Regions from separate parts of the Alloalcanivorax sp. C16-2 genome, predicted to be linked through region 2. Evidence: predicted binding sites of a transcription regulator. Region 2 holds the regulator's gene; each other region holds the start of a gene.
What was found. Region 2 encodes sigma-54, which starts transcription at its own class of promoters, with help from an activator protein. Its sites were predicted from a motif close to TGGCACNNNNNTTGCTNT; they were not measured.
Positions count from the first base shown of each region.

Region 1 (9,994 bases), on a different contig from region 2:
TAGGGCGATACCGTCAGTCCGGTCTCGATCCAGTGATCGATGCGCAGGGCGTCGCCGTCCGCCTCGGGAAAATCCACGGTGGTGAGCAGGCCGGCGCTGGGTTGGAAGTCCTTGTTCGGGTCTTCCGCGTACAGGCGCGCCTGGATGGCGTGTCCGCGCGGGCTCAGGTTGCCGCCCAGCTCCGCCAGGGCGGGCAGCTCGCCGGCGGCCAGCCGCACCATCCAGTCCACCAGGTCGACGCCGTAGACCTGCTCGGTGACGCCGTGCTCCACCTGCAGTCGGGTGTTCACCTCCAGGAAGTAAAAGCGGTGGCTGTCCTGATCGAGGATGAATTCCACGGTGCCGGCGTTGCGGTAGCGCACCGCCGCCATCAGCCGGCGGGCGGTGTCGTGCAGGGTGGCGCGCACCTCTTCCGGCAGATTCGGCGCCGGGGTTTCCTCGAGGACCTTCTGGTGGCGGCGCTGGGCGGAGCAGTCCCGTTCGCCCAGGGCCAGAGCCTCGCCCTGGCCGTCGCCGAACACCTGCACCTCGATGTGACGGGCGCGCTGGATGTATTTCTCCAGGAACACGCCGTCGTTGGAAAAGTTGTTGGCGCTGAGCCGGCGCACCGTGTCCCAGGCTTTTTCCAGGGTCGCCGGGTCGGCGCAGATCTGCATGCCGATGCCGCCACCGCCGGCGGTGCTCTTGAGCATTACCGGGTAGCCGATGTCGGCGGCGGCGCGGCGGGCGTCCGCCAGGTCTTCAAGCAAGCCGGTGCCGGGCAGCAGCGGCACCTGGCTGTCCTCGGCCAGTTGCCGGGCGGTGTGCTTGAGGCCGAAGTCGCGCATTTGCGCGGCGGTGGGGCCGATAAAGGCGATGCCGTTGGCCTCGCAACGTTCCACGAAGTCCGGGTTCTCGCTGAGAAAGCCGTAGCCGGGGTGCACGGCATCGATGCCGTGTTCCGCCATCAGCGCGAACAGTTTGTCCTGGTCCAGATAGGTTTGCGCGGCGTTGCCGTCGCCCAGGCTCAGGGCTTCATCGGCCAGGGCCACATGGCGGGAGTCGGCGTCCGCTTCCGCGTAGACGGCCACGCTGGTCACGCCCAGCGCGCGCAGGGTGCGAATAATGCGGGTGGCGATGGCGCCCCGGTTGGCGATCAGTACCTTGTTGAACATGGCTTGGCACTCGTCCGGTTGGCGGGCCGTCCCGCCGTGGTTGCGATTCACCGGGGTCGTCCCCGGCGCGGCGCGGGAGCGCCGTTCAGTGCCAGATCAGCACTTCGATGGGCGTCGGGTCGTAGCCGTTGCACGGGTTGTTGAGCTGCGGGCAGTTGGAAATCAGCACGGTGATGTTCATCAGCGCCTTCATTTCCACGTACTTGCCCGGCGCCGAGATGCCGTCCTCGAAGGTCAGGCCGCCCTTGGCGGTGACCGGCACGTTCATGAAGAAATTGATGTTGTGGGCAATGTCGCGCTTGCTCAGCCCGTATTCTTCATTCTCGTTGATCGCCAGCATCCAGCTGTCCCGGCAAGCGTGCATGCAGCGCTTTTTCAGGTCGTAGCGCACCGTATTGCTTTCCGTGGCGCAGGCGCCGCCCAGGGTATCGTGGCGGCCGCAGGTGTCGGCGGTGATTTCCAGCATCGGGTTGTTGCGGTTGGAGCGCAGCACGCTGCCGGCGGTGAGGTAGACGTTGCCCTGTTCGCGCACCGTGTCCATGGCGCTGTAGCGCTCGGCGGGATCGTCGGCGTTGTAGAACAGGGTATCCGCGGCCTGGTTGCCCTCCAGGTCGAGAATGCGCAGGGTCTCGCCGGCGCGCAGCACTTTCAGGAAGTAGTCGCCGGCGGGCACCACTTCACGGAACGCGGCCTGTTCGGGTTGCAGTTGGCTCTCTTTGATCATGGGGCTCTCCGTCAGGCGCCGAGGTAGTACAGGCGGTTGTTCTCGAAGGCGCGGGCGTTTTCCGGACGGAAGTTGAGGCAGTAGTCGTCCTCGGTGACCGGGTCCGCCTTGAACATTTCGATGCGCACCTTCTTTTTCGGGTACTCCGGCGCCGGGTTCAGCGGGTGCGGGCAGGTGTGCATCAGCACCAGGGTGTCCATCTCGAAGCGCAGGGTGACGGTGGCGCCGGCTTTCGCCGCGCTGGGGTCGAAGCACAGCGCGCCGTCGTCGCCGCTGGCCACCTTGCTGAACAGGTTCAGGTTGGCGGCCAGGTCTCGCTCGGTGAGGCCGTATTTGGCCATCTCCACGAGAAAACTGTCGTGGCCGCTCAGGTACCAGCCGTTGCGGTATTGCTGGTAGCCGTGCTCGCCGTATTTCTGCTTCAGGGTGTCCGGGTGCAGGTTGCCGCACACGGTGTCGTGCCAGCCGAAATCGTCCTCGACGATGGAGGCGAATACCCGGCCCATGTCGGAATACAGGCAATGGCCCCGGGTCAGCTTGAAGGTGTGCTGGCCCTTGAGGGTGTCCGGCGCGTTGTAGCGCTCCAGTTTCTCTTCCGGGTTATAGAACAGCATGCCCACGTTGGCGCCGCCGTCCACGTCGGTGAGGCGCAGGGCGGTGCCGCGCCGCATCCGGAAGGACCAGTGCGCGCCGCCGGGCATGGTGTACTCGTACAGCGCTTCGGTCATCGGGGTGCTCCTTCGAGTAAGCGGGACGTGTTATTCACGTTTTGCGAAATGGATTGCAGGGTGCCCTTGTCGCTGTCGCCCACGGGCAGGTCGTAGGTGATGCGCGCGCCATAGCTTTCCGGGGTTTGCGGGTCCAGGCGGTCCTTGTCGAACACCCACAGCCGGGTGCCCAGATAGAAGCCCTCGGCCAGGTCATGGGTGATCATGAACACGGTCAGTGCCTGCTCGCGCCACAGCTTCAGGACCAGTTGGTGCATGTCCCGGCGGATGCCCGGGTCCAGGGCGCCGAACGGTTCGTCCAGCAGCAGGATGCGCGGCTTCTTGATCAGCGCCTGGGCCAGGGCCAGACGCTGCTGCATGCCGCCGGACAACTCGTGGGGGTATTTGTCCAGGGCGGCGCCCAGGCCCACGGATTCCAGCATCGCCACGGCCTGCTCGCGCAGCCGCTTGCGGGTGGCGCCGAAGGCGCGGCCCAGCCAGCGGCTGGTTTCCAGCTCACCGCACAGCATCACGTTGGCGAGGGCGTTCAGGTGCGGCAGCACCGAGTAGCGCTGGAACACGATGCCACGGCTTTCGTCCGGCTCGTCCGGGATCGGCTTGCCGTCCAGCAGCAGCTGGCCCCGGGTCGGGGTCTCGGTGCCCAGCAGCAGCTTCAGGAAGGTGGTCTTGCCGCAGCCGGAGGCGCCGACGACGGTGACGAACTCGCCTTCCTCCACTTCGGCGTTGAGGCGCTCCAGCACCACCTGGTCGCCGTATTCCTTCCACAGATTCTTCAGTTCAATGGTGGCCATGGTTCCTCCTTACCCCGCCTGGTGGAACCAGGGGTAGCGCCAGCGTGAGTAGCGGGCCAGCGCGAAATCGATGGCGAACGCCAGGAAGGTGATCCAGACCACGTAGGGCAGGATCACGTCCATGGCCAGATAGCGCCGTACCAGGAAGATGCGGTAGCCCAGCCCCTCGGTGGCGGCGATCGCTTCGGCGGCGATCAGGAACAGCCAGGCGGAGCCCAGCGACAGGCGCACCGCGCCGATCAGACGCGGCATCACCTGGGGCCACACCAGGCGCAGGATGATCTGCCAGGTGTTGGCGCCCAGGGTCTGCATCTTGATCAACTGCTCGGTGGGGATCTCCTCGGCCCGCTGTTGTAAATCGCGGATCAGGAACGGGGTGATGCCGATGATGATGAGCATCACCTTGGCCAGCTCGCCCAGGCCGAACACGATGAACAGGATCGGCAGGATCGCCAGCGGCGGCACCAGGGAGAGGCCGGTGACCAGCGGCGAGATGCCGGCCCGGAACAGGGGCAGGGCACCGGTGACGATGCCGAACACCAGCCCCAGGGTGGCGCTGATCACCACGCCGATGCCGAGCCTTTCCAGGCTCGCCAGGGTGTCCACCCAGAGCAGGTATTCACCGCTGCGTTTGCTGGGCTCGAAGGCCATGCGCTGAATGGCGTCCACGAAGCTGGCCAGATCCGGCAGCAGCTTGTCGTTGGGGTTGGCCGCCAGGCGCGCGTCCGAGGCCACCAGGTAGAGCACCACCAGCACCACGAAGGGCAGCAGGCCCAGGGCCCAGCGGCCCACCGGGCCGGCTTGACGGTTGATCAGCTTCTTCATGACGGCTCCCGGCCGGCGTTATGGATCAAAGCGCGCCGTCGGCGGCCATCTTCATGTAGGTGGGGTCGAAGCGCAGCTTCACGTTGCCTTCGCTGCCGAACACGCCGGAGGGTGTTTCCACGCCCACGAAGCCGGCGTCCGGGGCGCCTTCGCCCAGCAGGCCATGCTCGAAGGAGAACTCCGCCACCCGTTGCATGGTGGTTTTCACGTCCGGGCTGTTGACGAATTCCACCGCGTCGGCGGGTTCATAGAACATGCGGGTGGCTTTCAGTTGGGCTTCGAAACCGGCCTGGTCGGTGCCGGCGATCTCGCCCATGGCGGTGCGCGCCTGCTTGCCGGTTTCCCCCTGGTCGCGCATGTTTTCCATGATCTCGTACCAGGCACCGGCCAGGGCCTTGCCCAGTTTCGGGTTGGCTTTGAGGGTGTCGGTGTTGACCACCATCAGGTCGATGATTTCACCGGGGATTTGCGAGGAGTCGAACACCAGGTGGGCATCGGGCTGTTCGGTGATGGCACTCAGCAAGGGGTTCCAGGTCACCACGGCGCTCACGTCATCGGTCTGGTAGGCGGCGACCAGATCGGCGTCGGACGTATTGACCACGTCCACGTCGCGCTCGCTCAGGCCCACGGTTTCCAGGGCACGGGCCAGCAGATAGTGGGAAACGGAAAGCTCCACCAGATTGACATTCTGGCCTTTGATGTCCGCCAGTTTGCTTTTGTCCTTGAGGATGATGCCGTCGTTGCCGTCGGAGAAGTCACCGACGATCAGGGCGGTGGTATCCACGCCGCCGGCGGCGGGAATGGTCAGCGCATCCATGTTGGTCATGGTGCAGCCGTCGTACTGGCCGGCGGTGTACTGGTTGATGGATTCGATGTAGTCGTTGATTTGCACCACGTCGATGCTGATGTCGTACTTGTCCGCCCATTTGTCGACGATGCCCTGGGCGTCGCCGTACTCCCAGGGAATCCAGCCCACATAGATGGACCAGCAGACTTTGAAGTCGTCGCGTTCAGCGGCGGCCAGGGCCGGTTTGGGGAGGGCGGAGAGCGCCAGCAGCGCGGCCGCGGAGAGGCAAGCAGTCAGAATACGGGTCATGTCGACCTCCTTCAGGCTATGACGGTGAGGAATCCAATGACACGGTCGTCATGGTGTCCTCCCGGGCTTTTGTCCCGCCGTGTAACCTTGCTAGAAGGTCGATCGCTCTCGGACCAGTCGTGGGCGAAGCCCACCGGAACCCTAGCGATCCATTTTTCCGAATTGTCCGGGTCGTGATGGCGACAGTGCCATTCGATTCCTGTGATTTAGCGGAGCAAGTCCGGTGCCAGGATCGGCAAGTGGCTGTTTTGCAAGGGATCGCCCCGGTCGGGGCAGGGGAGGAAGGGCTAAAACGGGGCGCCGGGTGGTGCCATTGTGGTGCGCGGCGCCCCTTTTTGGGGCGCGGCCGGTGGGGCAGGGTTGTGCCATTCAGGGTTGTTCAATGAAGTCCATCAGCGCTTGCCAGCTGATCAGGTCGGCTTGCCGGTCGTAGGCCAGCGGCAGCTCGAAACGCTGGCCCAGCTGGTCGGCCCGCGGGTTGGTGAAGCCATGTTGGGCGCCGGGAAAACTGAGCAGTTGAAAGTCCACGCCGGCGTCGGTCATTTCCTTCACCAGGGCGGTCACCTGATCGGCGGGCACCATGGGGTCGGCCTGGCCGGTGGCCACCAGAACCCGCGCCTGGACATCGCCGGCGGTGGCGCGCTTCTCGGTGCCCAGCGTGCCGTGGAAGCTGGCCACGCCGGCCAGATCGTTGCCGCGCCGGGCCTGTTCCAGCACCACGCCGCCACCGAAGCAGTAACCCACCGCGAAGATGCGATCATTGTCCACGTATTGCTGGTCGCGCAGCAGTTTCTTGGCGGCGTTGAAGCGGGCGGTGGTCTTTTCCGGGTTGGCCAGCGCCTCCTGCATGAAGGTCTTGGCGTCGTTCGGGTGGCCGGCCACCTTGCCCTTGTCATAGAGGTTCACGGCAATCGCCACATAGCCCTCATCGGCCAGCAGCCGGGCCCGGTTACGGGCATAGTCATTCAGGCCCCACCACTCATGCACCACGATCACGCCGGCGGTGGTCCGGTCCAGGTCGTCGTCCATGTAGAGCACGCCGTCGCCGACGCCGCCGGGCAGGGTGACCGCCTGTTCCAACACCTCGGCGGTGGCGCTGCCGGCCCACAACAGCAAACAGATCAAAGCGCTCAAGCGTTTCATGAGGGGTTCCTTCTACTCGGAATGGAGTTGTCTTGAATCAGTCGTCCCAGACCCAGCGCAGCGGCTCACCGAAATCGTCGTAGATCAGGCGGCGGCGCGGGCCGGCCTGCCGGGACGGGCGGCGCTTGCCGTGCTTCTTGCGCGCATCGATGGCCGCCGCCAACTGCGACAGGTCCGTGCGCGTGGCACGCGGTGTCTGGGCGAAGGGGAAGGCACGCCGTTGCCGGGGCTGGTCCGGGTTATCGCCGGACGTGCCGCTGGGCACTTCCTCGATGCGTCCACCCCGGGAAAGGAACCGCTCCATATCCCGCCGCAGGCGCTGGCGTTGCTGTTCCTTACTGTTGCGGACTTTCATCGGACTGGCGATTACCGGTATTGAACCTGACACCATAGCAGCGCCGGCACGGCGCCGCCAGATGTCAGCGCAGCGCCGCCTGGACCGCCGCCTCCAGCTCGCCGCCCCGGGGCTTGGCGGAGGACGGGAAGTGGCGAAGCACCTCGCCGTCCCGGTTTACCAGGTATTTGTTGAAATTCCATTCCGGCTCGCCGGCGGCGCGATTGAGTGCCTGGAACACCGGATTGGCGTCCGGCCCGCGCACCGGGGAAGTGGCCATCATGGGGAAGGTCACGCCGTAGTTCACGTAGCAGACCTTGGCGGTGGCGCCTTCATCGTCCAGTTCCTGGCGAAAAGCGTCGGAGGGGAAACCCAGCACCACCAGTCCCTGATCCCGATACGTCTTGTAGAGCGCTTCCAGGCCCTTGAACTGGGGCGTGAACCCGCACTGGCTGGCGGTATTCACCACCAGCACCACCTTGCCGGTGGTCAGGGCGCAGAGATCCACGTCCTCCTTGCTGTGCAGCTTGCGCGCTTCATGCTGAAACAGGGCGGGGCAGGCGGCTTCGCCGTCGGCGGCGCGGGCCGGGCCGCCGAGCAGCAGACTGCCCAGGCCCAGGGCGCAGGCAAGGATGAAACGTAGCGGGCTCATCGGCTGTTCCTCTGATGGATCACGGGAGCATCACTATCGGACGCCGCCGGTCAAGGCGGCGCCAAGGGGGTCACAGCGGGGTGCGCGGGCCCTCGGGGATGGCGGCCTTGCCCTCGCCGCCGCCGGCGCGCAGCGGGTTGCAGTCCTTGAGCACCACCTGGCCTTCCAGCATGTTGCCCCGGGAGTATTCGCGGAAGATGCAGCGGTTGGTCTCCGGATCGTAATTCTCGATCCAGAGGTTGTCGCCTTTCCAGGTGGCGGCGATGTGCTGCTGGCCCGCCGGAATGGTCAGGGTCATGGTGCCCCCCAGGCGCTTGACGAAAATCTGCTCCAGCCAGAAATAGTAGAGCAGGGTGCCCGCCAGCCACAGGATCGCGGCGATGATCAGCGCCGGCTTCCATTTGCCCATGCGCACGCCGACGCCGAACAGCACCAGGAAAATGGCCACCGCCACCAGGAACCAGTACAAATAGGTGATCATGCGAAACTCCCTGTTTCAGGCTATTGTTGTGTCGCTTCAGTACCGCCGATGATGATAGCAACTTGAACGCAAGAGGATGTAAAACCGTGAAACAGGGCAGCGACTGGTGGGTGTATATGCTGCGCTGCGCGGATGGCTCCCTATATACCGGCGTCACCACCGACGTGCTGCGGCGCTGGAACGAACACAACGACGGCCCGCGCGGCGCCCGCTACACTCGCGCCCGGCGGCCGGTAGCCCTGGTGCTGTGCGTGGAGGTCCCGGACCGGGCCCGCGCCGGTCGCCTGGAGGCGCGCCTCAAGGCGTTGCCCCGGGCCCGCAAGGAACGTTTGATCCGTGCCGTTACCGCCGGCGCATCCAGGCCGGTTGCCAACGGCGCCGGGAATTGCTTGACTGCCGACACTTCCAAACAGGAGACCCTTACATGAAGCTTTGGCGTGCCTTCGTGCTGATGTGGCTGGCCATGACCCTGGCCGGCTGTGGTATCAACACCATTCCCACCTACGACGAGCAGGTCAAGGCGGCCTGGGCGCAGGTGCAGAACCAGTATCAGCGCCGCGCCGATCTGGTGCCCAACCTGGTCAACACCGTGCAGGGGTTCGCCGATCAGGAGCGCGAGGTACTGGTGGCGGTCACCGAGGCCCGCGCCAAGGTGGGCTCGATCCAGGCCGGCGAGGACATCCTCGACAACCCGGAGAAGTTCAAGCAGTTCGAGCAAGCCCAGAGCCAGCTTGGCTCCGCCCTGCAGCGGCTGATGGTGGTGGTGGAACGCTACCCGGAGCTGAAATCCAACCAGAATTTCCTGGCCCTGCAATCGCAGTTGGAAGGCACCGAAAACCGCATCGCGGTGGCTCGCCGGGATTACATCGAGGCGGTGCGTAAGTACAACACCGAAATTCGCACCTTCCCCGGTCGCATCTGGCACAGCCTGCTGTACAGCGAGCTGGAGCAGCGCGAAAACTTTGAAGCCACCACGGAAAACGCCGAGCAGGCGCCGACCGTCAACTTCGAGTAAATCATGACCCTGATACGACACGGCGGTCTGGCCGCCCTGCTGTGGCTGATGGCGGCCAGCGTCTGGGCCGCCCCGCAGTTTCCCGAGCTCACCGGTCGGGTGGTGGACAACGCCAACCTGCTCAACCCCACCGAGGAGCAGGCCCTGGCCGACAAGCTCGCCACCGAGGAGCAGCAAAGCTCCAACCAGGTGGTGGTGGTCACCATCCCCGACCTGCAGGGCTATCCCATTGAGGAGTACGGCTACCAGCTTGGTCGGGAATGGGGTATTGGCCAGGAAGGCAAGGACAACGGCGTGCTGCTGATCATCGCCCCCAATGAGCGCCGCCTGCGCATCGAAGTGGGCTATGGCCTGGAAGGCGCCCTCACCGACGCCCTTTCCGCCACCATCATTCAGAATGAGATCCGCCCCGCCTTCCGTCGCGGTGACTTCGCCGGCGGCATCAACGCCGGCGTCGACGCCATCCTCGCCGCCATCCAGGGCGAGTACCAGGCGCCACCGCCGGCCAAACGCATTCACGTCAGTGGCGGGCTCACCACGCTGCTCTATCTGATCGGCCTCGTGGTGATCACCATCTTGTTCACCTTCGGCGCCATGGGCGGCGGCGGTGGCCGTGGCCGGGGTGGCGGCGCCATGTTCCTGCCCATGGGCACCGGTGGTTTCGGTGGCGGCGGTGGGGGTGGATTCAGCGGTGGCGGCGGCTTCGGTGGAGGCGGCGGCGGTTTTGGGGGCGGCGGCGCCTCGGGAGGCTGGTAATGCTATTGAATGAAGAGAACCAAAAGCGGGTGGCCCGCGCCATCGCGGCCATTGAGAAGGACACCGATGCCGAGCTGGTCACCGTGCTGGCCCGGCAGGCCGACGACTACCGCTACATCCCCCTGATGTGGGCGGCGCTGCTCTCCCTGCTGGTGCCCCTGGTGCTGGCGTTCCTGCCGATCTGGCTCAGCGCCCTGGAAACCCTGCTCGCCCAATGGACCGTGCTGGTGGCGCTGGCGCTGCTGTTCCGCTGGCCGCCGCTGATGATGGCCCTGGTGCCGCGCCGGGTGAAGCA
Region 1 covers NZ_JBKFTL010000001.1:1,213,629-1,223,622, forward strand. The annotation lists gene uca (urea carboxylase) at 1-1,154, opposite strand, end outside; gene ACLD02_RS05790 (urea amidolyase associated protein UAAP2) at 1,240-1,878, opposite strand; gene ACLD02_RS05795 (urea amidolyase associated protein UAAP1) at 1,890-2,606, opposite strand; gene ACLD02_RS05800 (ABC transporter ATP-binding protein) at 2,603-3,397, opposite strand; gene ACLD02_RS05805 (ABC transporter permease) at 3,407-4,222, opposite strand; gene ACLD02_RS05810 (putative urea ABC transporter substrate-binding protein) at 4,248-5,318, opposite strand; guanidine-I (ykkC/yxkD leader) riboswitch at 5,375-5,474, opposite strand; gene ACLD02_RS05815 (dienelactone hydrolase family protein) at 5,688-6,461, opposite strand; gene ACLD02_RS05820 (hypothetical protein) at 6,499-6,816, opposite strand; gene ACLD02_RS05825 (glutathione peroxidase) at 6,881-7,447, opposite strand; gene ACLD02_RS05830 (hypothetical protein) at 7,518-7,928, opposite strand; gene ACLD02_RS05835 (GIY-YIG nuclease family protein) at 8,015-8,356, shown strand; gene ACLD02_RS05840 (LemA family protein) at 8,353-8,943, shown strand; gene ACLD02_RS05845 (TPM domain-containing protein) at 8,947-9,699, shown strand; gene ACLD02_RS05850 (TPM domain-containing protein) at 9,699-9,994, shown strand, end outside.
Region 1: a site for sigma-54 is predicted at 5,530-5,547, ahead of ACLD02_RS05810 (putative urea ABC transporter substrate-binding protein). Genes of this name have one in related genera too.

Region 2 (9,994 bases):
GTCTGCTCAGTGCCACCGGGGTGATCCTGCTCGGCCTGATCGTGCTGATGACCCTGCACGAGTGGGACAACCCCCTGGAGGAAGACCGCGAGGCCTTCCTCAACGCGCCGCTGATCATCGCCGACAACATCACCGCCAAGGCCTATGACCCGGAAACCGGGCAGGTGCAGTACGACCTCAAGGCCGACCATCTGGAACAGTACCAGCGCCAGGCCCTGACCCAGCTCATCGCCCCGGACCTGCGCATGGAAAATGAAAACGGCGCCTGGACCATCCACTCCCAGCGTGGTGAAGTGCGCGACAATGGCGACGTCATCGTCTTCCTGGACCAGGTCAAGGCCCACAGCGAAACCAACGGTGTCGACCTGACCACCGGGGAGTTGCGCTATCTGAACAAGGAAAACCGGGTGCGCGCGCCCGGTGATCTGACCCTGCGCCACCGGGACGGCAGCACCCGGGCGGGCCGCATGGACGCCGACTTGACCAGCGGCGAAATGACCCTCGAACAAGGAGTGGTAAGTGAATTCACGGGTAATTGATCCGCGCCGCCTGGGCCTGATGCTCGGCCTGCTGCTCACCGGCCTGGCCGGCGCCGCCCAGCCCCCCGGCGGCCAGCCGGTGGAAGTAAGCGCCGACAGCGCCACCTTCGAGCAGAGCGCCGGCACCGGCGTGTACCGGGGCAACGCGGAAATGATCCAGGGCAACCGCCACCTGTACGCCGACGTGATCCGCCTGTTCACCGAAAACAATGAACTGGTGCGCGTCGAGGCCACCGGCAATCCGGTGCGCATGAAGGAAGGCAAGGAACTGCAGGCCCGCGCCAGCAACCTGGTCTACGACCTGACCACCCGCCGCCTGGTGCTCACCGGCGACGCCCATGTGGACCACCAGGGCAACACCTTCGAGGGTGCCCGCGTGGAATACAATCTGGATTCCCGGCGGGTGGACGCCAGCAGCGAGGGCGACAAGCGGGTGCGCCTGGTGATCCCGGCCAAGAACACCGGAAAAGCCGGCGACACCGACGATGAGCAGCCGGCCACCGATGGCGATGCCGGCGGCAGCGACAACCAGCAGGACCAGGCGGAGACTCCCTGAATGGCACATCTGAGCGCCCATAACCTGGCCAAGAGCTACAAGAACACCCGCGTCATCGAGGACGTGTCCCTGGAAGTGGAAGCCGGCCAGATCGTCGGCTTGCTGGGCCCCAACGGCGCCGGCAAGACCACCTGCTTCTACATGATCGTGGGGCTGGTGGCCGCCGACGCCGGTCGCATCGAGATCAACGGCAACGACATCACCCACCTGCCCATGCACGGTCGCGCCCAGCGCGGCATCGGCTACCTGCCCCAGGAGGCGAGCATCTTCCGCCGCCTGACCGTGGAGCAGAACATCATGGCGATCCTGGAAACCCGCAAGAACCTGTCCAACGAAGAGCGCAAGGAGCGCCTGGAGAACCTGCTCCAGGAGTTCCATATCGACCACATTCGCGACTCCATGGGCATGAGCCTGTCCGGCGGCGAGCGGCGGCGCGCGGAAATCGCCCGCGGCCTGGCCACGGACCCGGATTTCATCCTGCTCGACGAACCCTTCGCCGGGGTCGACCCGATCTCCGTGAACGATATCAAAGGCATCATCCGCCACCTCAAGGATCGCGGCATCGGCGTGCTGATCACCGACCACAATGTGCGGGAAACTCTGGACATCTGCGACACGGCCTATATTGTCAGTACCGGGCACATCATCGCCGAGGGCGATTCGTCCTCCATCCTGGGTAACCAGCAGGTTCGGGATGTCTACCTTGGGGCGGACTTCCGGCTCTGAGAGCCGGCTCCCCGCCCTACACCCTCCTCCCCCAAAACGCAATACCTGGCATGATTATTGCTTAATCTGATTTGATGCTGCTATGCTGCCGGTCTTCGCGAGAACAATGACCTCACAGGCAGCATGAAACCCACCCTACAACTGCAAATCGGCCAGCAGCTCACCATGACGCCCCAGCTGCAACAGGCGATCCGCCTGCTGCAACTGTCGACGCTGGACCTGCGCATGGAGATCCAGCAGGCGGTGGAAAACAACCCGCTGCTGGAGCTGGAGGACGGCGCCGAGGACTTCTCCGCCGATGATTCGGACGGCGACGCCGACGGCGATCTCGACCTGGAGCGCGATGACGCCCTCGATGACCTGGTCGAGGGCCAGGTGGAAACCGACAGTGACTGGGACGACCTCTACGTGGGCCAGAGCAGCGCCGGTTCCAGCGGTGAAGGTGACGACGCCGATGCCTGGCAGCAGCGCCACGCCAACCCGGTAACCCTGCTTGAGCACCTGGAATGGCAGCTCAACCTGACCCCGATGAGCGACCGCGACCGGGTGATCGCGCAGATCATTCTCGAAGCCCTGGACGAACGCGGTTACGTAACGGTATCCCTGGCCGACCTGCTGACCACCGCGGAAACCCAGATCAACGACCCGGACGACCCGGTGGAAGAGGACGAGGTGGTGGCCGTGCTGCACCGGCTGCAGCAATTCGATCCGGTGGGCGTGGCCAGCCGCGACCTGGCCGAGTGTCTGGGCGTGCAATTGGCACAATTGCCGGGGGACACCGAACACCTGGGCACCGCCCGGGCCATCCTCGACCATCAGGAACTGCTTGAGAAACACGACTACGCCGGCCTGCGCCGCACCCTCGGCGTGGGCGAGGCGGACCTGGTCGCGGCCCTGGCGGTGCTGCGTACCCTGGACCCCGCGCCCGGGCAACAGATCGGTGGCGAAGAGGTGGATTACGCCGTGCCCGACGTGGTGGTGCGCGCCCATCGCGGCGGCTGGCGGGTGGAACTCAACGAGGAAGTGCTGCCCAAGGTCAACCTGCATGCCCAGTACGCCCACATGGCCCGCCAGGTAGGCGGTGAAGACGGCCAGTACCTGCGTAACTGCATGCAGGAAGCCAAGTGGTTCCTGAAAAGCCTGCAAAGCCGCAACGACACCCTGCTCAAGGTGGCCAGCCGCATCGTCGAGGTCCAGCAGGACTTCTTCAACTACGGCGAGGAGGCCATGAAACCGCTGGTCCTGGCCGACATCGCCGAGGCGGTGGAAATGCACGAATCCACCATCAGCCGGGTCACCAACCAAAAATTCATGCTGACTCCCCGGGGCGTGTTCGAACTTAAGTACTTCTTTTCCAGCCATGTGGACACGGACGGCGGCGGTGAGTGTTCCTCCACGGCCATTCGTGCCATCATTAAGAAGCTGGTCGCCGCCGAGAACCCTCGCAAGCCGCTCAGCGACAACAAGCTGGCGAACCTGCTCAACGACCAGGGTATCAAGGTGGCGCGCCGCACCGTCGCCAAGTACCGAGAGGCGATGCGAATCCCGTCCTCCAGCGCGCGTAAGCGACTGGTTTGAACGGTAAAAAAGGACATCTCTTTCAATAGAGAGAAGGAGCCAGCTATGCAAATCAACCTCAGTGGCCACCACCTGGATATCACCGACGCCCTGCGTGACTATGTGGACGAGAAATTCTCCAAACTGGAACGCCACTCCGACCAGATCACCAGCATCCAGGTGATCCTGTCGCCGGAGCCCAAGTCCCACAAGGCGGAATCCACCATCCACATTTCCGGTGCCGACCTGTTCGCCACCGCCCACGCGGACGACATGTACGCGGCCATTGACGCCCTGACCAGCAAGCTGGACCGGCAAATCCTCAAACACAAGGAAAAGACCGTGGGCCGTAAGCACGGCCACTAGGTCCGACCCGACAGACCCTGACTATGCGAGTACGTGAACTGCTCACCGAAGACCGCACCTACGACGAGGTAGCGGTTACCAGCAAAAAACGGTTGCTCGATCAGATCGCCCAGCTGGCCGCGGCCAGCTGTGGTGGTCTTAACGAGCAAGAAGTCTTCGACGCCCTGGTGGCCCGGGAAAAACTGGGTTCCACCGGCATCGGCGAGGGCATCGCCATCCCCCATTGCCGGCTCGGCCACTGCGACGCCGCCGTGGGGCTGCTGTTGAAATTGGCGGAGCCGGTGGACTTCGATGCCGTGGATGGCCGCCCGGTGGATCTTGTGTTCGTGCTCCTGGTGCCCGAACAGAACCCGGAACAGCATCTCAAGACGCTCAGCCACCTGGCCAACCTGTTCAACGACGACGACTATCGTGACGATCTGCGCCATGCCAGGGGCAGCCACCATCTTTACCAGACGGCGGTGGAGTCGGAAGCGGAAATACGCCTGGCCTCCTGATCACACCGGAACCGTCGCGCCTTATGAAACTGACCATCCTCAGCGGTCGCTCCGGCTCGGGCAAGACCACCGCCCTGCAAGCGCTGGAAGACCATGGCTATTACTGCGTGGACAACCTGCCCCTTGGCCTGTTGCCTACCCTCGCCGCCCAACTCCAGAATGAGGAACACGCCCTGGAACGGGTCGCCGTGGGCGTGGACGCGCGCAACCTGCCACGCCAGTTGCTGGCCTTCAACCACATCATCGAGGAACTGCGCCAGCAACAGCTGGACACCGAGATCATCTTCCTGGAGGCGGAGCCGGCCACCCTGCTCAAGCGCTTCAGCGCCACCCGGCGCCGTCACCCGTTGAGCGGCGACGAACGCACCCTGGCCGACGCCATCGCCCTGGAAGCGCGCCTGCTCGCCGACATCCGCATGCTCGCCGACCTGGTCATCGACACCAGCAACCTGGATGTGCACACCCTGCGCAACATGATCCGCCAGCGGGTAGCGCGCCGGGACGTGCGGCTGTCCCTGCTGATCCAGTCGTTCGGTTACAAGAACGGCCTGCCCCACGATGCGGACCTGGTATTCGACGTACGCGCCCTGCCCAACCCGCACTGGCAGGGAGACCTGCGTCCGCTCACCGGGCGTGACGAAAAGGTGGCCGAGTTTCTGCGCGGCCACCCGGAAAGCGGCGCCATGCTCGACGATATCTTTCACTTTCTGGACCGCTGGCTGCCCGCCTATGGCGCCAATGATCGCAGCTACGTCACCGTGGCGGTGGGCTGCACCGGCGGCCGGCACCGCTCCGTCTACATCACCGAGCAGCTCGCCCTTCGTCTGCGCGAGGAAGGCGTCCCCCTGCACGTGCGTCACCGGGAGCTGGACGGATGATCGAGCGGGACCTGACCATCACCAACAAGCTCGGCCTGCACGCCCGCGCCGCCGCCAAGGTGGTCAGCGTGGCCTCGCGCTACAGCTGCGCCATCGAGGTGGTGCATGGCGAGCGCCGCATCGACGCCAAAAGCATCATGGGCCTGCTTACCCTGGGCGCCGCCAAGGGCACCGAGCTGCGCGTGCGCGTGGACGGCGAGGACGAAGCACCGGCCATGGACGAGCTCACCGATCTGTTCCAGCGCAAGTTCGACGAAGGCGAGTGACCCCTCCCTTTTGCATCCTTTGATCCTTCCGTCATCACGCCTGGGTTAAACTGTCCGTTGGCGAGGAGGGGTCATGTCGGAAAACACGCAGCATCAACGCAATCTCAAGACGGTTAACCGGGCCCTGGCCAGCGGCACTTTTTCCCAGGTGCGTCAGTTACTCAACAACCTGCCCGGTGCCGAAGCCGCCCACCTGATCGAATCATCCCCACCCCGGGAACGGGAAATCCTCTGGCAACTGCTCAACCAGGAGCAGGAATCCGAGGTACTGCAGTATCTGGGCGAAGAAGTCCGCGTGGAGCTGCTGCGCGACCTGCCGCCGGAAGAACTGGTCACCCTGGTCGAGGACCTGGACACCGACGACCTGGCCGACCTCCTCCAGGAGTTGCCCGAGCAGGTTACCAGCCAGGTGCTCGCCGGCCTGGACGCCCAGAACCGGGAGCGCCTGGAACAGGTGATGAGCTACCCGGAGGACACCGCCGGCGGCTTGATGAACACCGACGTGATCACGGTGCGCCCGGAGATCACCTTCGAGGTGGTGCAACGCTACCTGCGCCGCCGTGGTGAAATACCCGAGACCACCGACAACCTGCTGGTGGTTAACCGCAAGAATCAGTTCGTGGGGGTACTACCGCTTACCAAGGTGTTGATCTCCGACCCGGGCACCACGGTGCGCGAAGCCATGCGCACCGATGTGGAGGCAATCCCCGCCCACCGTTCCGAACACGACGTGGCCAAGCTGTTCGAACGGTTTGACCTGGTGACGGCCCCGGTGGTGGACGAAAACGGCGTGCTGGTGGGCCGGATCACCATTGACGACGTGGTGGACGTGATCCGCGAGGAAGCCGCCCACTCACTGATGGGCATGGCCGGCCTGGACGAGGACGAGGACACCTTCGGCTCGGTGTGGCAGACCGCCCGCCGCCGCGCGCTCTGGCTGGGCATCAACCTGCTCACCGCCCTGGCCGCCTCGGCGGTGATCAGCCTGTTCGAGAACACCCTGGAAAAAGTGGTCGCCCTGGCGGTGCTGATGCCGATCGTCGCCAGCATGGGCGGCATCGCCGGCAGCCAGACCCTGACCCTGGTGATTCGCGCCATGGCCCTGGGCCAGGTACAGGCGGGCAACACCCGCTATCTGCTGTTCAAGGAACTGTCGGTGGGGGCACTCAACGGCTTGCTATGGGCGGCGGTGATCGGCACCACCGCGGCGCTCTGGTTCGACAACCCGAGCCTGGGCGGTATCATCGCCTCGGCCATGGTGCTCAATCTGGTGGTGGCGGCCGGCGCCGGCGCGTTGATTCCGATCGTCATGAAGAAAATGGGGATCGACCCGGCGCTGGCCGGGTCGGTGGTGCTCACCACGGTCACCGACATCGTCGGTTTCATGGCCTTTCTGGGGCTGGCGACGCTGCTCTACGCGCAACTGCTGAGCTGAAGCCGGTCAGACCAGATCCGGCGTGGTATCCGGTTCATCGTCGGCGACACCAAAAATATCGCGGAACGAGGCGTACACCGACACCGTCGTCACCGCCATCAGGAACAGACTCACCACCAAGGTGGCCAGCACCAACAGCAGGCCCAGCAGCATCATCGCCAGGCTGTCGGGCCCGAACAACATGCCCGCCAGAGCCAGTAAACCGGCCACCAGCGCCACCAGCACGCCCAACACCAATAGCGGGATCAGGCCGTACCAGAGCATCGGCAGCCAGTTACGCGCCACCGCCACCAGACTCTCCTTGATCGCCACCAGGCCGTTACGTTCACCGAACAACACCAGCGGCGCCTGGAACCAGATCAGCGCCATGTAGGGAACCGACAGGGCGGCGATCACCAGGCCCAGCAACAGCATCTTGAAAACGCTCAGCGCTCCCATGCCGGCCATCGCCTCGGCGCCCAGCGGATCACCGCCCAGGCTGGCGGAAAACAGCGCCGCGATTTCACCGCCATACAGGGCCAGCGTCGCCACCACCGTAAGCAGGGTAAACAGAATCTGCAGCCCTACTTGCACCAGGCCGGCCAGGAACAGCGGCCCGGTACGCCGGGAAAAGCCCACGAACAAGTCGCCGAAATCAAACTCCTCGTCGTGCCAGCGCCGCCAGGCCAGCTGCATCAGCCCGGCGCTCAACACCGGGCCCAGCAGGGTGGGGGCGAAATTGCCGAGCACCGGCACGAACAAACCCACCAGGCTGACGCCCGTGAGTATCGCCATGAACACCAGCAACGCCAGGGTCCACAGCACACGGTTCGCGGCGGTCAGCCGCCAGGCACGCTTCCACCACAGCCAGCCATGGCCCAGCGGCCGACGCCGGGCCGGACCGACCACCTCTTCCTTGGTCGATTCCGGCGGCAGCGGATCACTGACCGGACCCTGGTAGGGGTTGCTCGGGTCCATCAACACTCCCGGTTCAGGCTTGTTCGGTAAGCACTTGCTTGAAGGACAGGTAGTAGGCACCGGCCATGATCGGCATCACGAACAGCCAGCCGAGCAGGAACGGCAGGGCCGCGACGGCCACGATCACCACCACCACGATGCCATACACGATGATCGGCAGCAGGTTGCGCAGACAGGCCTTGAAGCTCAGGGCCATGGCCTTGCCCGGGCCCAGGTCGGTGAGCATCACCAGGGGCACGGTGAAGTAGAACAGAAACGCCACCAGCACGGTCAGCACCAGGAACACCGGCACCAGCACCAGCAGGGCGGCGCTCAGGCCACCGTTCATCATCGCCGGGTCCATGCCCTGGGACGCGGAGAAGGCACCGGCGCCGGCGAACATCAGCGCCAGGCCGGCGATCAACAGGCCGAACACCACGTACACGCCCAGTTGCGCCAGAGCCAGCAGGATCAGCGGGCCGGTGCGCTCGGAAAAGCCGGCGAACAGATCCGCGAACTCGGACTGATTGCTGGTATCGATACGATGGAACATCTTCACCAGACCGGCGTACAACAACACCATCAGGAACGGCTGAGCCAGCGGACCGATGAACGGAATGAACTGCAGAACCATGGTGATCACGAAGGTCACCACCAGAGCCCCAATCACCACGCCCCAATGGCCACTCAGCATTTTCATGCCATCGCCGATCCAGCCCACGGCTTGGCCCACGGAGACCTTGTTGGGGCCACCCAGGGTCAGGGCGCCGGCCGCCGGTGTTTCCTTCACCACATCGGCTTCAGGCTGTTGATAGGGGTTCAGGTCGTCGCTCATGGATAGCTTCCCTTAATTTCACGAAAGTCGGAATAAAACAGTCAAACGCCGGCGACCTTCATGGGCGCCAGCAACAAGGATCCGGAGGCAATATTCCCGCGCCGGTCCACATCCGTGCCACTGCCCAGGATGCCGGCGAACATCTCCCCCAGATTTCCGGCAATGGTAAACTCTTGCAGTGGCTTCTGTATGACACCGTTCTCAATCCAGAAACCCGCCGCGCCTCGGGAATAGTCCCCGGTGACCAGATTGACGCCCTGCCCCATCACTTCCGTGATCAGCACGCCGGTGCCCATGCGCCGCATCAGCGCCGCCTGATCCTCGCCGGTATCGCTGATGGTCAGATTGCGCACCCCGCCGCCATTGCCGGTAGGCGACATATCCAGCCGCCGCGCGGCATACAATCCGAGCGCATAGCGGCGCAACACACCATCTTCCACGAACGCCTGATTGCGGGTCGGCAGACCATCGGCGTCGAACGCCGCCGAACCATTGCCGCCGGCCAGCCGGGGACGCTCGGCGATGTCGATGCCGGCGGGAAACAGGCGCTCGCCAAGGCGCCCGCCGAGAAAGGACGCGCGCCGGTACAGCAAACCACCGCTGATCGCCGACACGAAATGTCCGAGCAGGGAGGCGGCGATCTCCGGGGACAGCAGCACCGGCAGTTGGCCGGTGGCGGGCACCTCCGCGCCCAGGCGCGCCAGGGTCCGGCGACGGGCGGCCTCGCCCACCTGCTCCGGGCTGGCCAGCCGGTCGGCGCGGCGGCCCCCGTCGAACCAGTGATCGCGCTGCATGCCGTTATCGTCCCCGGCCACCACCGCGCAACCCCGCGAGTGGAAGGTGCCCACCTGCCCTTGCAGGAAACCGGCGCTGTTACCCAGCACCTGCACACTGGTGCCGGTGCTCACCGAGGCGCCCTCGGAATTGACGATACGAGGATCGTCCCGGGCCACGCTCTCGCAGCGCAGCGCCTCCTCGATGGCCTGTTCGGTGGTCAGCGCCCAGGGGTGGTAAAGATCCAGGTCCGGGTTGTCGGTGGCCAGTTGCTCCGGCGCGGCCAGGCCGGCGAAGCGATCCTCCTCGGTATGGCGGGCAATGGCGCAGGCGGCGGCCACCGCGTCGCGCAGGCTCTCCGGACTGTCGTCGGAGGTACTCGCCTGGCCCTTGCGCTGACCAAAGTACACGGTCACGCCCAGGCCGCGATCGCGATGGAATTCCACCGTTTCCACTTCACCCAGACGGACGTCCACGGACAGACCCTGGGACAAACTCAGCCGTGCCTCGGCGGCGCTGGCGCCCTGACGTTTGGCTTCTTCGAGGACCTGGGCCACGATGTCCCGGGCGGCGCCCAGGTTATGCGGGCCGAGATTGGCTGTCGCGCTGGCGTTTTCGGACATAAAATA
Region 2 covers NZ_JBKFTL010000002.1:620,484-630,477, forward strand. The annotation lists gene lptC (LPS export ABC transporter periplasmic protein LptC) at 1-539, shown strand, start outside; gene lptA (lipopolysaccharide transport periplasmic protein LptA) at 520-1,095, shown strand; gene lptB (LPS export ABC transporter ATP-binding protein) at 1,096-1,821, shown strand; gene ACLD02_RS13135 (RNA polymerase factor sigma-54) at 1,945-3,399, shown strand; gene hpf (ribosome hibernation-promoting factor, HPF/YfiA family) at 3,445-3,744, shown strand; gene ptsN (PTS IIA-like nitrogen regulatory protein PtsN) at 3,768-4,241, shown strand; gene rapZ (RNase adapter RapZ) at 4,265-5,119, shown strand; gene ACLD02_RS13155 (HPr family phosphocarrier protein) at 5,116-5,385, shown strand; gene mgtE (magnesium transporter) at 5,459-6,820, shown strand; gene ACLD02_RS13165 (BPSS1780 family membrane protein) at 6,827-7,777, opposite strand; gene ACLD02_RS13170 (BPSS1780 family membrane protein) at 7,791-8,591, opposite strand; gene pmbA (metalloprotease PmbA) at 8,633-9,994, opposite strand, start outside.

Region 3 (9,994 bases), on a different contig from region 2:
GGACAACGGCAACCTGGTGGCCACGGCCCTGACCGTGAAGGTGAGCTACGACCGCTTCTCCAACCCCCACCGCTACGAGGACCTGATCACCGACGATAAGGTGCGCTCACACAGCCGCAAGGGCGATGCCCTCTACGGGTTGGACGTGTTCGTCGATCCGGAGTACCGCGGCTACCGGCTGGGCCGGCGACTCTATGAGGCGCGCAAGGAACTGTGCCGGGAAGAAAACCTGCGCGCCATCCTGGCCGGCGGTCGGTTGCCCGGTTACAAGGACTACGCGGACAACATGAGCGTCACCCAGTACATCGAGGAGGTGGAATCCCGGGCCATCTACGACCCGATCCTGACGTTCCAACTGTCCAACGGTTTCGACGTCAAGCGCCTGCTGGTCAAGTATCTGCCCGAGGACGAAAGCTCGCGGGGCTACGCCACCCTGCTGGAGTGGGACAATATCCTTTACCAGCCCGAGGACGACGGCGACTGGCCGCGCCGCTCGGTGGTGCGCCTGGGCGTGGTGCAGCGGCGCATGCGCGCCGCCCGCTCGGTGGAGGACCTGCTTGGCCAGGTGGAGTTCTTCGTCGATTCGCTGTCCGATTACCGGGCCGATTTCGCGGTGCTGCCGGAATTCTTCAGCGCGCCGCTGATGGGCCTGAAGCCGGATCTCAATTCGGTGGAGGCGGTACGCTACCTGGCCAGCTTCACCGAGGAAATCCGCGATGCCATGGCGGACATGGCGGTGAGCTACAACATCAACATCATCGGCGGCTCCATGCCCCTGGAAGAGGACGGCCGTATCTACAACGTGGCCTACCTGATGCGTCGCGATGGTTCCGTGGAAGAGCAGAAGAAAATCCACATCACGCCTCACGAACGCAAGGACTGGGCGATCCAGGGCGGCGATGATCTGCGCATCTTCGACACCGACGCCGGGCGCATCGGTATTCTGATCTGTTACGACGTGGAGTTCCCGGAATTAGGCCGGCTGCTCGGCGAGCAGGGCATGGAGATCCTGTTCGTGCCGTTCTGGACCGACACCAAGAACGGTTACCTGCGAGTGCGCCATTGCGCCCAGGCACGGGCCATCGAGAACGAATGCTACGTGGCCATTTCCGGCAGCGTCGGCAATTTGCCGCGGGTGGATAACGTGGACATTCAGTACGCCCAGTCCTCGGTATTCTCGCCCAGTGACTTCTACTTCCCCCACGACGCCATCATCAGCGAATCCCAGCCCAACACCGAAATGCTGTTGTTCGCCGATGTCGACCTGGAAAAGCTCAAGCTGTTGCACAGCGAGGGCTCGGTGACCAACATCCGCGATCGCCGCAAGGATCTCTACAGCCTGGTCTGGAAGGGCCAGCAGGCGCTGGATTCGGAAACCTAACGGCGCTCGCGGAACGCTTGGGTGATCTGCCCGGCCAGGGCCTCGGCGGCGGGGGAGGGAGCCTCCCCGCGCACCAGGGCCACCCGGTAGTCGCCCAGGGCCGGCAGGCCGCTCTCCTCGCCGAGAATGCGCAGGGGCGGGCGCACCAGGCTGCGCGGAAAGGCCGCCACCGCCAGATCGGCGATCATGGCGGCCTCCTGGCCGGCGCAGTGTTCGCTGCTGTAGGCCACCCGGTAGCCGATGCCGGCCCGGTCCAGCGCGGCCAGGGCCATGGCCCGCCAGGCGCAGCCGGCGTTGGCCACCGACAAGGGCAGCGGTGAGCGCATTGCCGCCACGCCTCCGTCACGGCCCGCCCACACCAGCGGTTCGGTATGCACCACCTCGCCGAGCCCCGGCGCCAGGTCGTCGTTGCCCTCGGTGATCAACACCATGTCCAGCCGTTCCTCGGTCATGCGGCGCACCAGCTCGCCGCTGCGCCCGGCCAGCACTTCCACCTGCACCGCCGGATGGCTGCGCGCGAAGCGGCCCAGCACCTCGGGCAGGATGCGGGTGCCCACGTCGTCCGGAGTACCCAGGCGCACCGTGCCTTCCACCGACGGCGCCAGAAACCGTGACACCGCCTCCTGATTGAGTTTCAGCAACCGCCGGCCGTAGCCCAGCAGGGTCTCGCCCTCCGGCGTCAGCCGCACCTGACGGGCCTCGCGCACGAACAGCGGGTGCCCGAGGGTTTCCTCCAGTCTTTTGATCTGCATGCTCAACGCCGACGGGGTGCGGAATACCTGACCGGCGGCGCGGGTAAAACTGCCGCTTTCGGCGATCGCCACGAAGCTGCGCAACACCTCGATGTCGAGCAGGGGCGGCATAGCGGCGTCCGGGGAGGAAGGCATGAGGGCTCCGGGATGCTTTCAGAAAAACTGAAAGGTCAATGTAGAACTTTTCGTTGGATTGAACAAGGTGGCGGCGCCATCCTGCGCTTGCAGAACGTTTTCGCCAACTTGGCCCTTCAGGAGGTGAGCCATGGACCGATCCGACCGCCACGACCCCGAACCCCTGCCCGAGCGCCCGCCGGAACCGCCGTTCCCGATGCCCGCCATGCCGCCCCTGGGCCTGATCCACGCCCTGGAAACCAGGCTGCGCGACTGGCTGAAACGCCGCCGCGAAACCTGAAACCCCCTATCACCCGCATGGCATTCGCCGGCATGCAATTCACCGGCATGGAACCCGCCGGCATGGAACTCGCCGGTAGGAGCGACTTCAGTCGCGATGAAGATGGCACTGGTGCTGATCGCGACTGAAGTCGCTCCTACGTGCCTGGTCAGGTGGGGGCGCATAAAAAAAAGCGCCCCGAAGGGCGCTTTTCCTGTTCCGGCGAGAGACCCGCTTACATGTTCGGGTAGTTCGGCCCGCCGGTGCCTTCCGGTGCCACCCAGTTGATGTTCTGGGTGGGGTCCTTGATGTCGCAGGTCTTGCAGTGCACGCAGTTCTGGGCATTGATCTGGAACCGCTTGTCACCGCTTTCCTCGTCGGTCACCACCTCGTACACGCCCGCCGGACAATAACGCTGCGCCGGCTCGTTGTACTTGGGCAGGTTGTACTCGATCGGAATGCTCGGGTCCTTGAGCTGCAGGTGGCAGGGCTGATCTTCTTCGTGGTTGGTGTTGGACAGAAACACCGAATCCAGCTTGTTGAAGGTCAGTTTGCCGTCCGGCTTCGGATAATCGATCTTCTTGCACTGATCCGCCGGCTTCAGGGTGTCATGGTCCGGGGTGGTATCGTGCATGGTGAACGGCAGCTTGCCGTTGAAGATGTTCAGATCGACGAACGCGAAGGCTGAACCCAGCAGGTTGCCGAACTTGTGCTGGGCCGGGCCGAAGTTGCGCTGCTGGTGCAGTTCCTCGTACACCCAGCTCTTCTCGAAGGTGTCCTTGTACTCGCCCAGTTCGTCGCTGGCGCGGCCATCGGCGATCGCCTTGGCGATGGTCTCGGCGGCCATCATGCCGGACTTCATGGCGGTGTGGTTGCCCTTGATCTTGGCGAAGTTCAGGGTGCCGGCGTCGCAGCCCACCAGCAGGCCCCCCGGGAAGGTCATCTTCGGAAGCGACTGCAGGCCGCCCTTGGCGATGGCGCGGGCACCGTAGCTGACGCGCTTGCCGCCTTCCAGGTACTTTTTGACTTCCGGATGGGTCTTCCAGCGCTGCATCTCGTCGAACGGCGAGACGTGCGGGTTGGAGTAGGCCAGGTCGGTGATCAGGCCCAGGGTCACCTGGTTGTCTTCCAGGTGATAAAGGAAGGCGCCGCCCGGGGAACCGGATTCGCTCAGCGGCCAGCCGGCGCTGTGCATCACCAGGCCTTTCTGGTGCTTGGACGGGTCGATCTCCCACAGCTCCTTGATGCCGATGCCGTAGTGCTGCGGATCGACGCCTTCGCGCAGGTTGTACTTCTCCATCAGCTGCTTGCCCAGGTGGCCACGGCAGCCCTCGGAGAAGACGGTGTACTTGGCGTGCAGCTCCATGCCCGGCATGTAGCTGTCTTTCTTTTCGCCGTTGTGATCAATGCCGAAGTCCCCGGTGGCGATGCCCTTCACGGAGCCATCGTCGTTATAGAGGATTTCGGTGGCGGCGAAGCCCGGGAAAATCTCGATGCCCAGGCCCTCGGCCTGTTCCGCCAACCAGCGGCACAGGTTGCCCAACGAGATCACGTAGTTGCCCTCGTTGTGCATGGTTTTCGGGGCGAACGGGCCGGGCACCTTGCTGGCCTTGTCGGCGCCGGTGAAATAATAGATTTCATCGGCGGTGACCGGGGCATTGAGGGGCGCGCCCTTGTCTTTCCAGTCGGGGAACAGTTCGTTCAGCGCGCGCGGCTCGAACACCGCGCCGGAAAGAATATGGGCACCCACTTCGGAGCCCTTCTCGACGACCACCACGCTGAGTTCCTGGCCGCTTTCCTGGGCGATTTGTCCCAAACGGCAGGCGGTTGCCAGACCGGAGGGACCGGCGCCGACGATAACGACGTCGACTTCCATTGATTCGCGTTCCACAGCCTGTCTCCTAGCTTTCGGTTGTGTTACGGCCCTTATTTTGCCTTGTCGGGGCCGGCCGGGACCTCGCCGTGACGCCGTGGGCCCGAGGCGGTTGGGCCTGGCCGGTGCGGGCGGAGGTTCTTGGGGTGGCGCGAGTATATAAGCATCCGTTGGATGGCACCACCAATTGGGCAGATGTGAAACTCTCTTTCACAAATGCTCAAACAACTGTTTGGATTATCCGCCGCCAGGTGTTTGATTTTCAACAAAATGGGCGACCGGCGAGTCATTTATCGTGAACACAATTGGCAGCGAAATCATCCGCTTACGCATTTTCGGCCTATTGACCTTACCGGGGGTAGCGTTCAAGATACCGGACCTCGCGCGGGGCCCCGTGTTCGGCGTTGTCTCGCCATTTTCATCGTTTCCGTCCCTCCCGGGGGCCGGGTTGCCACAAGGCTCGGTGGGCTTCCAAACCCTGCTTTGTGGCAGCCACCGCAGGCGCCGGCGCGCAGTGCCGGCGACCGCCCGCGGACGGAAACGACTCAAGTCACCAAGTGGAAGATTCCGAGGATCCTATGAAGGTTCTTGTACCCATCAAGCGAGTCATTGACTACAACGTTAAGGTTCGCGTGAAGGCGGACAACTCCGGTGTTGATCTCGCCAATGTGAAAATGGCCATGAACCCCTTCTGCGAAATCGCCGTGGAAGAAGCCGTTCGCCTCAAGGAAAAAGGCGTGGTCTCCGAGATCGTGGCCGTGAGCATCGGTCCCAAGGCCGCCCAGGAACAGCTGCGTACCGCCATGGCGCTGGGCGCGGACCGTTCCATCCTGGTGGAAACCGATGAAGCCGTGCAGCCCCTGGGCATCGCCAAGGCGCTCAAAGCCATCGTCGACGAAGAAAAGCCCGACCTGGTGATCCTCGGTAAACAGGCGATCGACGACGACAATAACCAGACCGGCCAGATGCTGGCCGCCCTGGCTGGCATGCCGCAAGGCACCTTCGCCTCCGAAGTGAACGTGGAAGAAGGCAAGGTCAAGGTTACCCGTGAAGTCGACGGCGGCCTGCAGACCGTGGAACTGAAGCTGCCGGCGGTGGTAACCACCGACCTGCGCCTCAACGAGCCGCGCTACGCCTCCCTGCCCAACATCATGAAGGCCAAGAAGAAGCCGCTGGACAACAAGACCCCGGCGGATCTGGGCGTTGATCTGACCCCGCGCGTGACCATCGAGAAGGTGGAGAATCCGCCGGAGCGTCAGGCCGGTATCATCGTGGGCTCCGTGGACGAGCTGGTCGACAAACTGAAGAACGAAGCGAAGGTGATCTGATGAGTGTTTTAGTTTACGCCGAACACGATAATGCCGCGCTGAACAAGGCGACGCTCAGCGTGATCGCCGCCGCCAAGGAAATTGGCGGTGACATCACCGTTCTGGTCGCCGGCAAGGGCTGCGGCGCTGTCGCCGAGGAAGCCGCCAAGGCGGAAGGTGTCGCCAAGGTACTGTGCGCCGACAACGACGCCTACGAGCACCAGCTGGCCGAGAACATCGGTGAGCTGGTTGCTGAAGTGGCCGCCGATTACAGCCACGTTCTGGCCGCCGCCACCACCACCGGCAAGAACTTCGCGCCGCGCGCCGCCGCGCTGCTGGACGTGGCCCAGATTTCCGAAATCTCCGACGTGGTTGACGCTGATACCTTCAAGCGCCCGATCTACGCCGGTAACGCCATTGCCACCGTGAAGTGCGCCGACGCCAAGAAAGTGATCACCGTGCGTCCCACTTCCTTTGATCCGGTGGCCGCCGAGGGTGGTTCCGCCTCCGTGGAAAGCCTGGACGTGGTCAAGGACTCCGGCCTGTCTTCCTTCGTGGGCGAGGAACTGGCCAAGTCCGACCGTCCGGAGCTGGCCAGCGCCGAGATCGTGATCTCCGGTGGCCGTGGCATGGGCAACGGCGATAACTTCGAGATCCTCTACAAGGTGGCCGACAAGCTGGGCGCCGCCGTCGGTGCCTCCCGCGCCGCCGTGGATGCCGGCTTCGTGCCCAACGACATGCAGGTGGGTCAGACCGGTAAGATCGTCGCCCCCAACCTGTACGTGGCGGTGGGCATCTCCGGTGCGATCCAGCATCTGGCCGGCATGAAGGACTCCAAGGTGATCGTGGCGATCAACAAGGACGAGGAAGCCCCGATCTTCCAGGTGGCCGACTACGGTCTGGTGGCGGATCTGTTCGAAGCGGTACCGGAGCTGGACAGCAAGCTCTGAAAACCGGTTCGACGACCGACCCTGAAAAAGCCCGGCCTCGCGCCGGGCTTTTTCGTTCCGGGTGCGGTAGGAGCGACTGGCGGCATTCCGCTTTAGTCGCGATAGAAGCTGGCACCCGCCGATGATCGCGGCTGAAGCCGCTCCTACACGCCGTTCCCGATGACGGCGTTGCCCGATGCCGTGCGCCATAGTGGCGCACAGGCCGCCCCGGGCGCCGCTTTGGCGCACGATCCCTTCGCAAAGCTTTACAATTGCTGGCACGGCCTTTGCTCATACTGGAATGGACCCCGCAAGGTGGCGGGGCCGTGCCAGCGAGGGCGCCATGCGGTCATTATCCCTGCCGGAAGTCTCCGGTTACGACGAAATGATTCTACCGGGCGGGAAGGTCCGGGATCCCTACAAAGGCTACCATCGGTGGCTGCTGAGTCAGGCCAGGGACAACCTGGTGCGCAAACGCCAGGAGGCGGAGCTGCAGTTTCACCGGGTCGGGATCACCTTCAATGTTTACGGTGAGGAAAGCGGCACGGAACGGCTGATTCCCTTCGATGCCCTGCCCAGGGTTATTCCGGCGCGGGACTGGCGGCACCTGGAAGCCGGGGCGGTGCAGCGGGTGCGGGCCCTGAACATGTTCCTGCACGACATCTACCACGACCAGGCCATTGTCCGCGACGGTCGCATTCCCGCCGAGCAGATCTTCGGCAACAGCCAGTACCAGCCCTGCATGCAGGACGTGGATCTGCCCAATCAGGTGTATTCGCAGATCAGCGGCGTTGATCTGATCCGTGACGGGGAGGGCACCTGGTACGTGCTGGAGGATAACCTGCGCACGCCGTCCGGGGTCAGCTACATGATCGAGAACCGGCGCATGATGATGCGGCTTTTCCCGGAGCTGTTCGCCAACCAGTCGGTGGCGCCGGTGGAGCATTACCCATCGCTGTTACTGGAAACCCTCCAGGAGGACAGTGGCGTATCCTATCCCACCGTGGTGCTGCTCACCCCCGGGCGCTTTAACAGCGCCTACTTCGAACATGCCTTCCTCGCTCAGCAAATGGGCATCGAACTGGTGGAGGGCGCCGACCTGTTCGTCAAGGACGGCTTCGTCTATATGCGAACCACCGCCGGCCCCCAGCGGGTGGACGTGATTTACCGGCGCATCGACGACGATTACCTGGACCCGCTGGCGTTCCGGCCGGATTCCATGCTCGGCGTGCCGGGCCTGTTGTCGGTGTACCGGCAGGGCAACGTGATCCTTGCCAACGCCGTGGGCACCGGCGTCGGTGACGACAAATCCATCTACCCCTATGTACCGGAGATGATCCGCTTCTATCTGGACGAGGAACCGATACTGGCCAACGTGCCCACCTGGCAGTGTCGCGATCCCCGGGCGCTGGATCATGTGCTGGCCCATTTGCCGGACCTGGTGGTCAAGGAAGTCCACGGCGCCGGCGGCTACGGCATGCTGGTGGGCCCGGCGGCCAGCGAGGCGGAGCTGGCCGCGTTCCGGGACCGCCTCAAGGCGCGCCCGGACAACTACATCGCCCAGCCCACCCTGTCCTTGTCCACCTGCCCGATCTTCGTCGACGAGGGCATCGCGCCGCGCCACATCGACCTGCGCCCGTTCGTGCTCAGCGGCAAGGAAAGCCGGCTGGTGCCCGGCGGGCTGACCCGCGTGGCGATGCACGCCGGCTGTTTGGTGGTGAATTCCTCCCAGGGCGGTGGCACCAAGGACACCTGGGTGCTGGAGGACGGATCATGCTGAGTCGTACCGCCTCGGATCTGTACTGGCTGTCGCGCTATTTCGAGCGTGCCGAGAACATCGCCCGCATGTTGGACGTGGCCTGGAACCTGTCGCTGATCCCGTTCGCCGTGAACGCCCGGGAGGAGATCAGCGCGCCCTTGGTAATCACTGGCAGCGGCGCGCTGTACGAGCAACTCCATGGCGAAGTGCGCATCGACCGGGTGTTGCATTTTTTCACCCTGGACGAGAATAACCCCGGCAGTATTTTTCACTGCCTGCGTGATGCCCGGGAAAACGCCCACGCGGTGCGCGGCAAGATCACCTCGGAAATGTGGGAAAGCGTCAACAGCACCTGGCTGGAGCTGCGAGACATCCGCGCATTGGGCGTGGAAGGCTACGGCGCCAGCGAGTTCTTCGACTGGGTTAAAAACCGCTCCCACCTGTTCCGGGGCGCCACCTACGGCACCAGCATGCGCAACGATGCGTTCCGCTTCCTGCGCCTGGGCACCTTCATCGAACGGGCCGACAACACCGCGCGCATTCTTGATGTGCGCCATCGTAGCGGTGTGCTGGCCGGCGACACGGCGGTGGATTTCTATCGCTGGCACGCGCTGTTGCGCTCGGTGGGGGCCTACGAGGCCTACCGGGAGATCTACAGCGAAACCATCAACGCTGAACGGGTCGCCGAGTTGTTGATCCTGCGCCCGGAAGTGCCCCGTTCATTGCGCTCCTGCGTGCAGCAACTGTGCGAGCTGCTGCCGGCCATCGAAGGTGATGCCGGCCAGACCGCCAAACGGCTGGCGGCGGTGCAGTTCGCGCGGTTGCAGTACGGCGACCTGGGCCACATCGTGGACACCGGCCTGCATGAATATCTGACCGACTTTCTGCGTCGCATCAACGAACTGGCGGACACCATCCGCGAGGAATACCTGGAGGTGGTATGAAACTGTCCATCCGGCACCGCACCGAGTACCGCTATTCCGAGCGGGTCCGTCACAGCACCCAGTACCTGCGGCTGACGCCGCGCCCATCCCGCCGCCAGCGCATTCTCGACTGGCACCTGGACCTGCCGGAGCGGGCCGAGCGCGCCTCAGACGGCTACGACAATATCCTGCATGTGCTGACCCTGGATCAGCCCCATCAGGGAATCCAGCTCACCGCCCGCGGCCAGGTGGAAATCACCGACGAGGATGGCGAGGACGATGACGACCGCCTGTCGCCGCTGGTGTTCTCCCGGATATCGCCGCTCACCGCCGCCGACGCGGCGCTGATCGATCTGGCCGAGACCCATCGCGGCACGCCGGTGCTCGACCGCCTGGAGCGCCTCAGTGAGCGCATTCTCGCGGCCATGCCGTTCACCCCCGGCGCCACCGATTCGGCCAGCGACGCGATCAGCGCCTACCAGGTCGGTCGGGGCGTATGCCAGGACCACACCCATGTATTCCTGGCCTGCTGCCGCGTCCTGGGGATTCCTGCGCGCTACGTAAGCGGCTATCTTTACAGCGACGATTCCGAACACGTGGCCAGCCACGCCTGGGCCGAGGTCTGGCAGGACGGCGGCTGGCACACTTTCGACGTCACCAACCAGACCCGCCGCCC
Region 3 covers NZ_JBKFTL010000003.1:224,863-234,856, forward strand. The annotation lists gene ACLD02_RS14665 (bifunctional GNAT family N-acetyltransferase/carbon-nitrogen hydrolase family protein) at 1-1,381, shown strand, start outside; gene ACLD02_RS14670 (LysR family transcriptional regulator) at 1,378-2,268, opposite strand; gene ACLD02_RS14675 (hypothetical protein) at 2,399-2,548, shown strand; gene ACLD02_RS14680 (4Fe-4S dicluster domain-containing protein) at 2,763-4,418, opposite strand; gene ACLD02_RS14685 (electron transfer flavoprotein subunit beta/FixA family protein) at 4,979-5,728, shown strand; gene ACLD02_RS14690 (electron transfer flavoprotein subunit alpha/FixB family protein) at 5,728-6,657, shown strand; gene ACLD02_RS14695 (circularly permuted type 2 ATP-grasp protein) at 6,980-8,416, shown strand; gene ACLD02_RS14700 (alpha-E domain-containing protein) at 8,410-9,339, shown strand; gene ACLD02_RS14705 (transglutaminase domain-containing protein) at 9,336-9,994, shown strand, end outside.
Region 3: a site for sigma-54 is predicted at 6,913-6,930, ahead of ACLD02_RS14695 (circularly permuted type 2 ATP-grasp protein). Genes of this name have one in related genera too.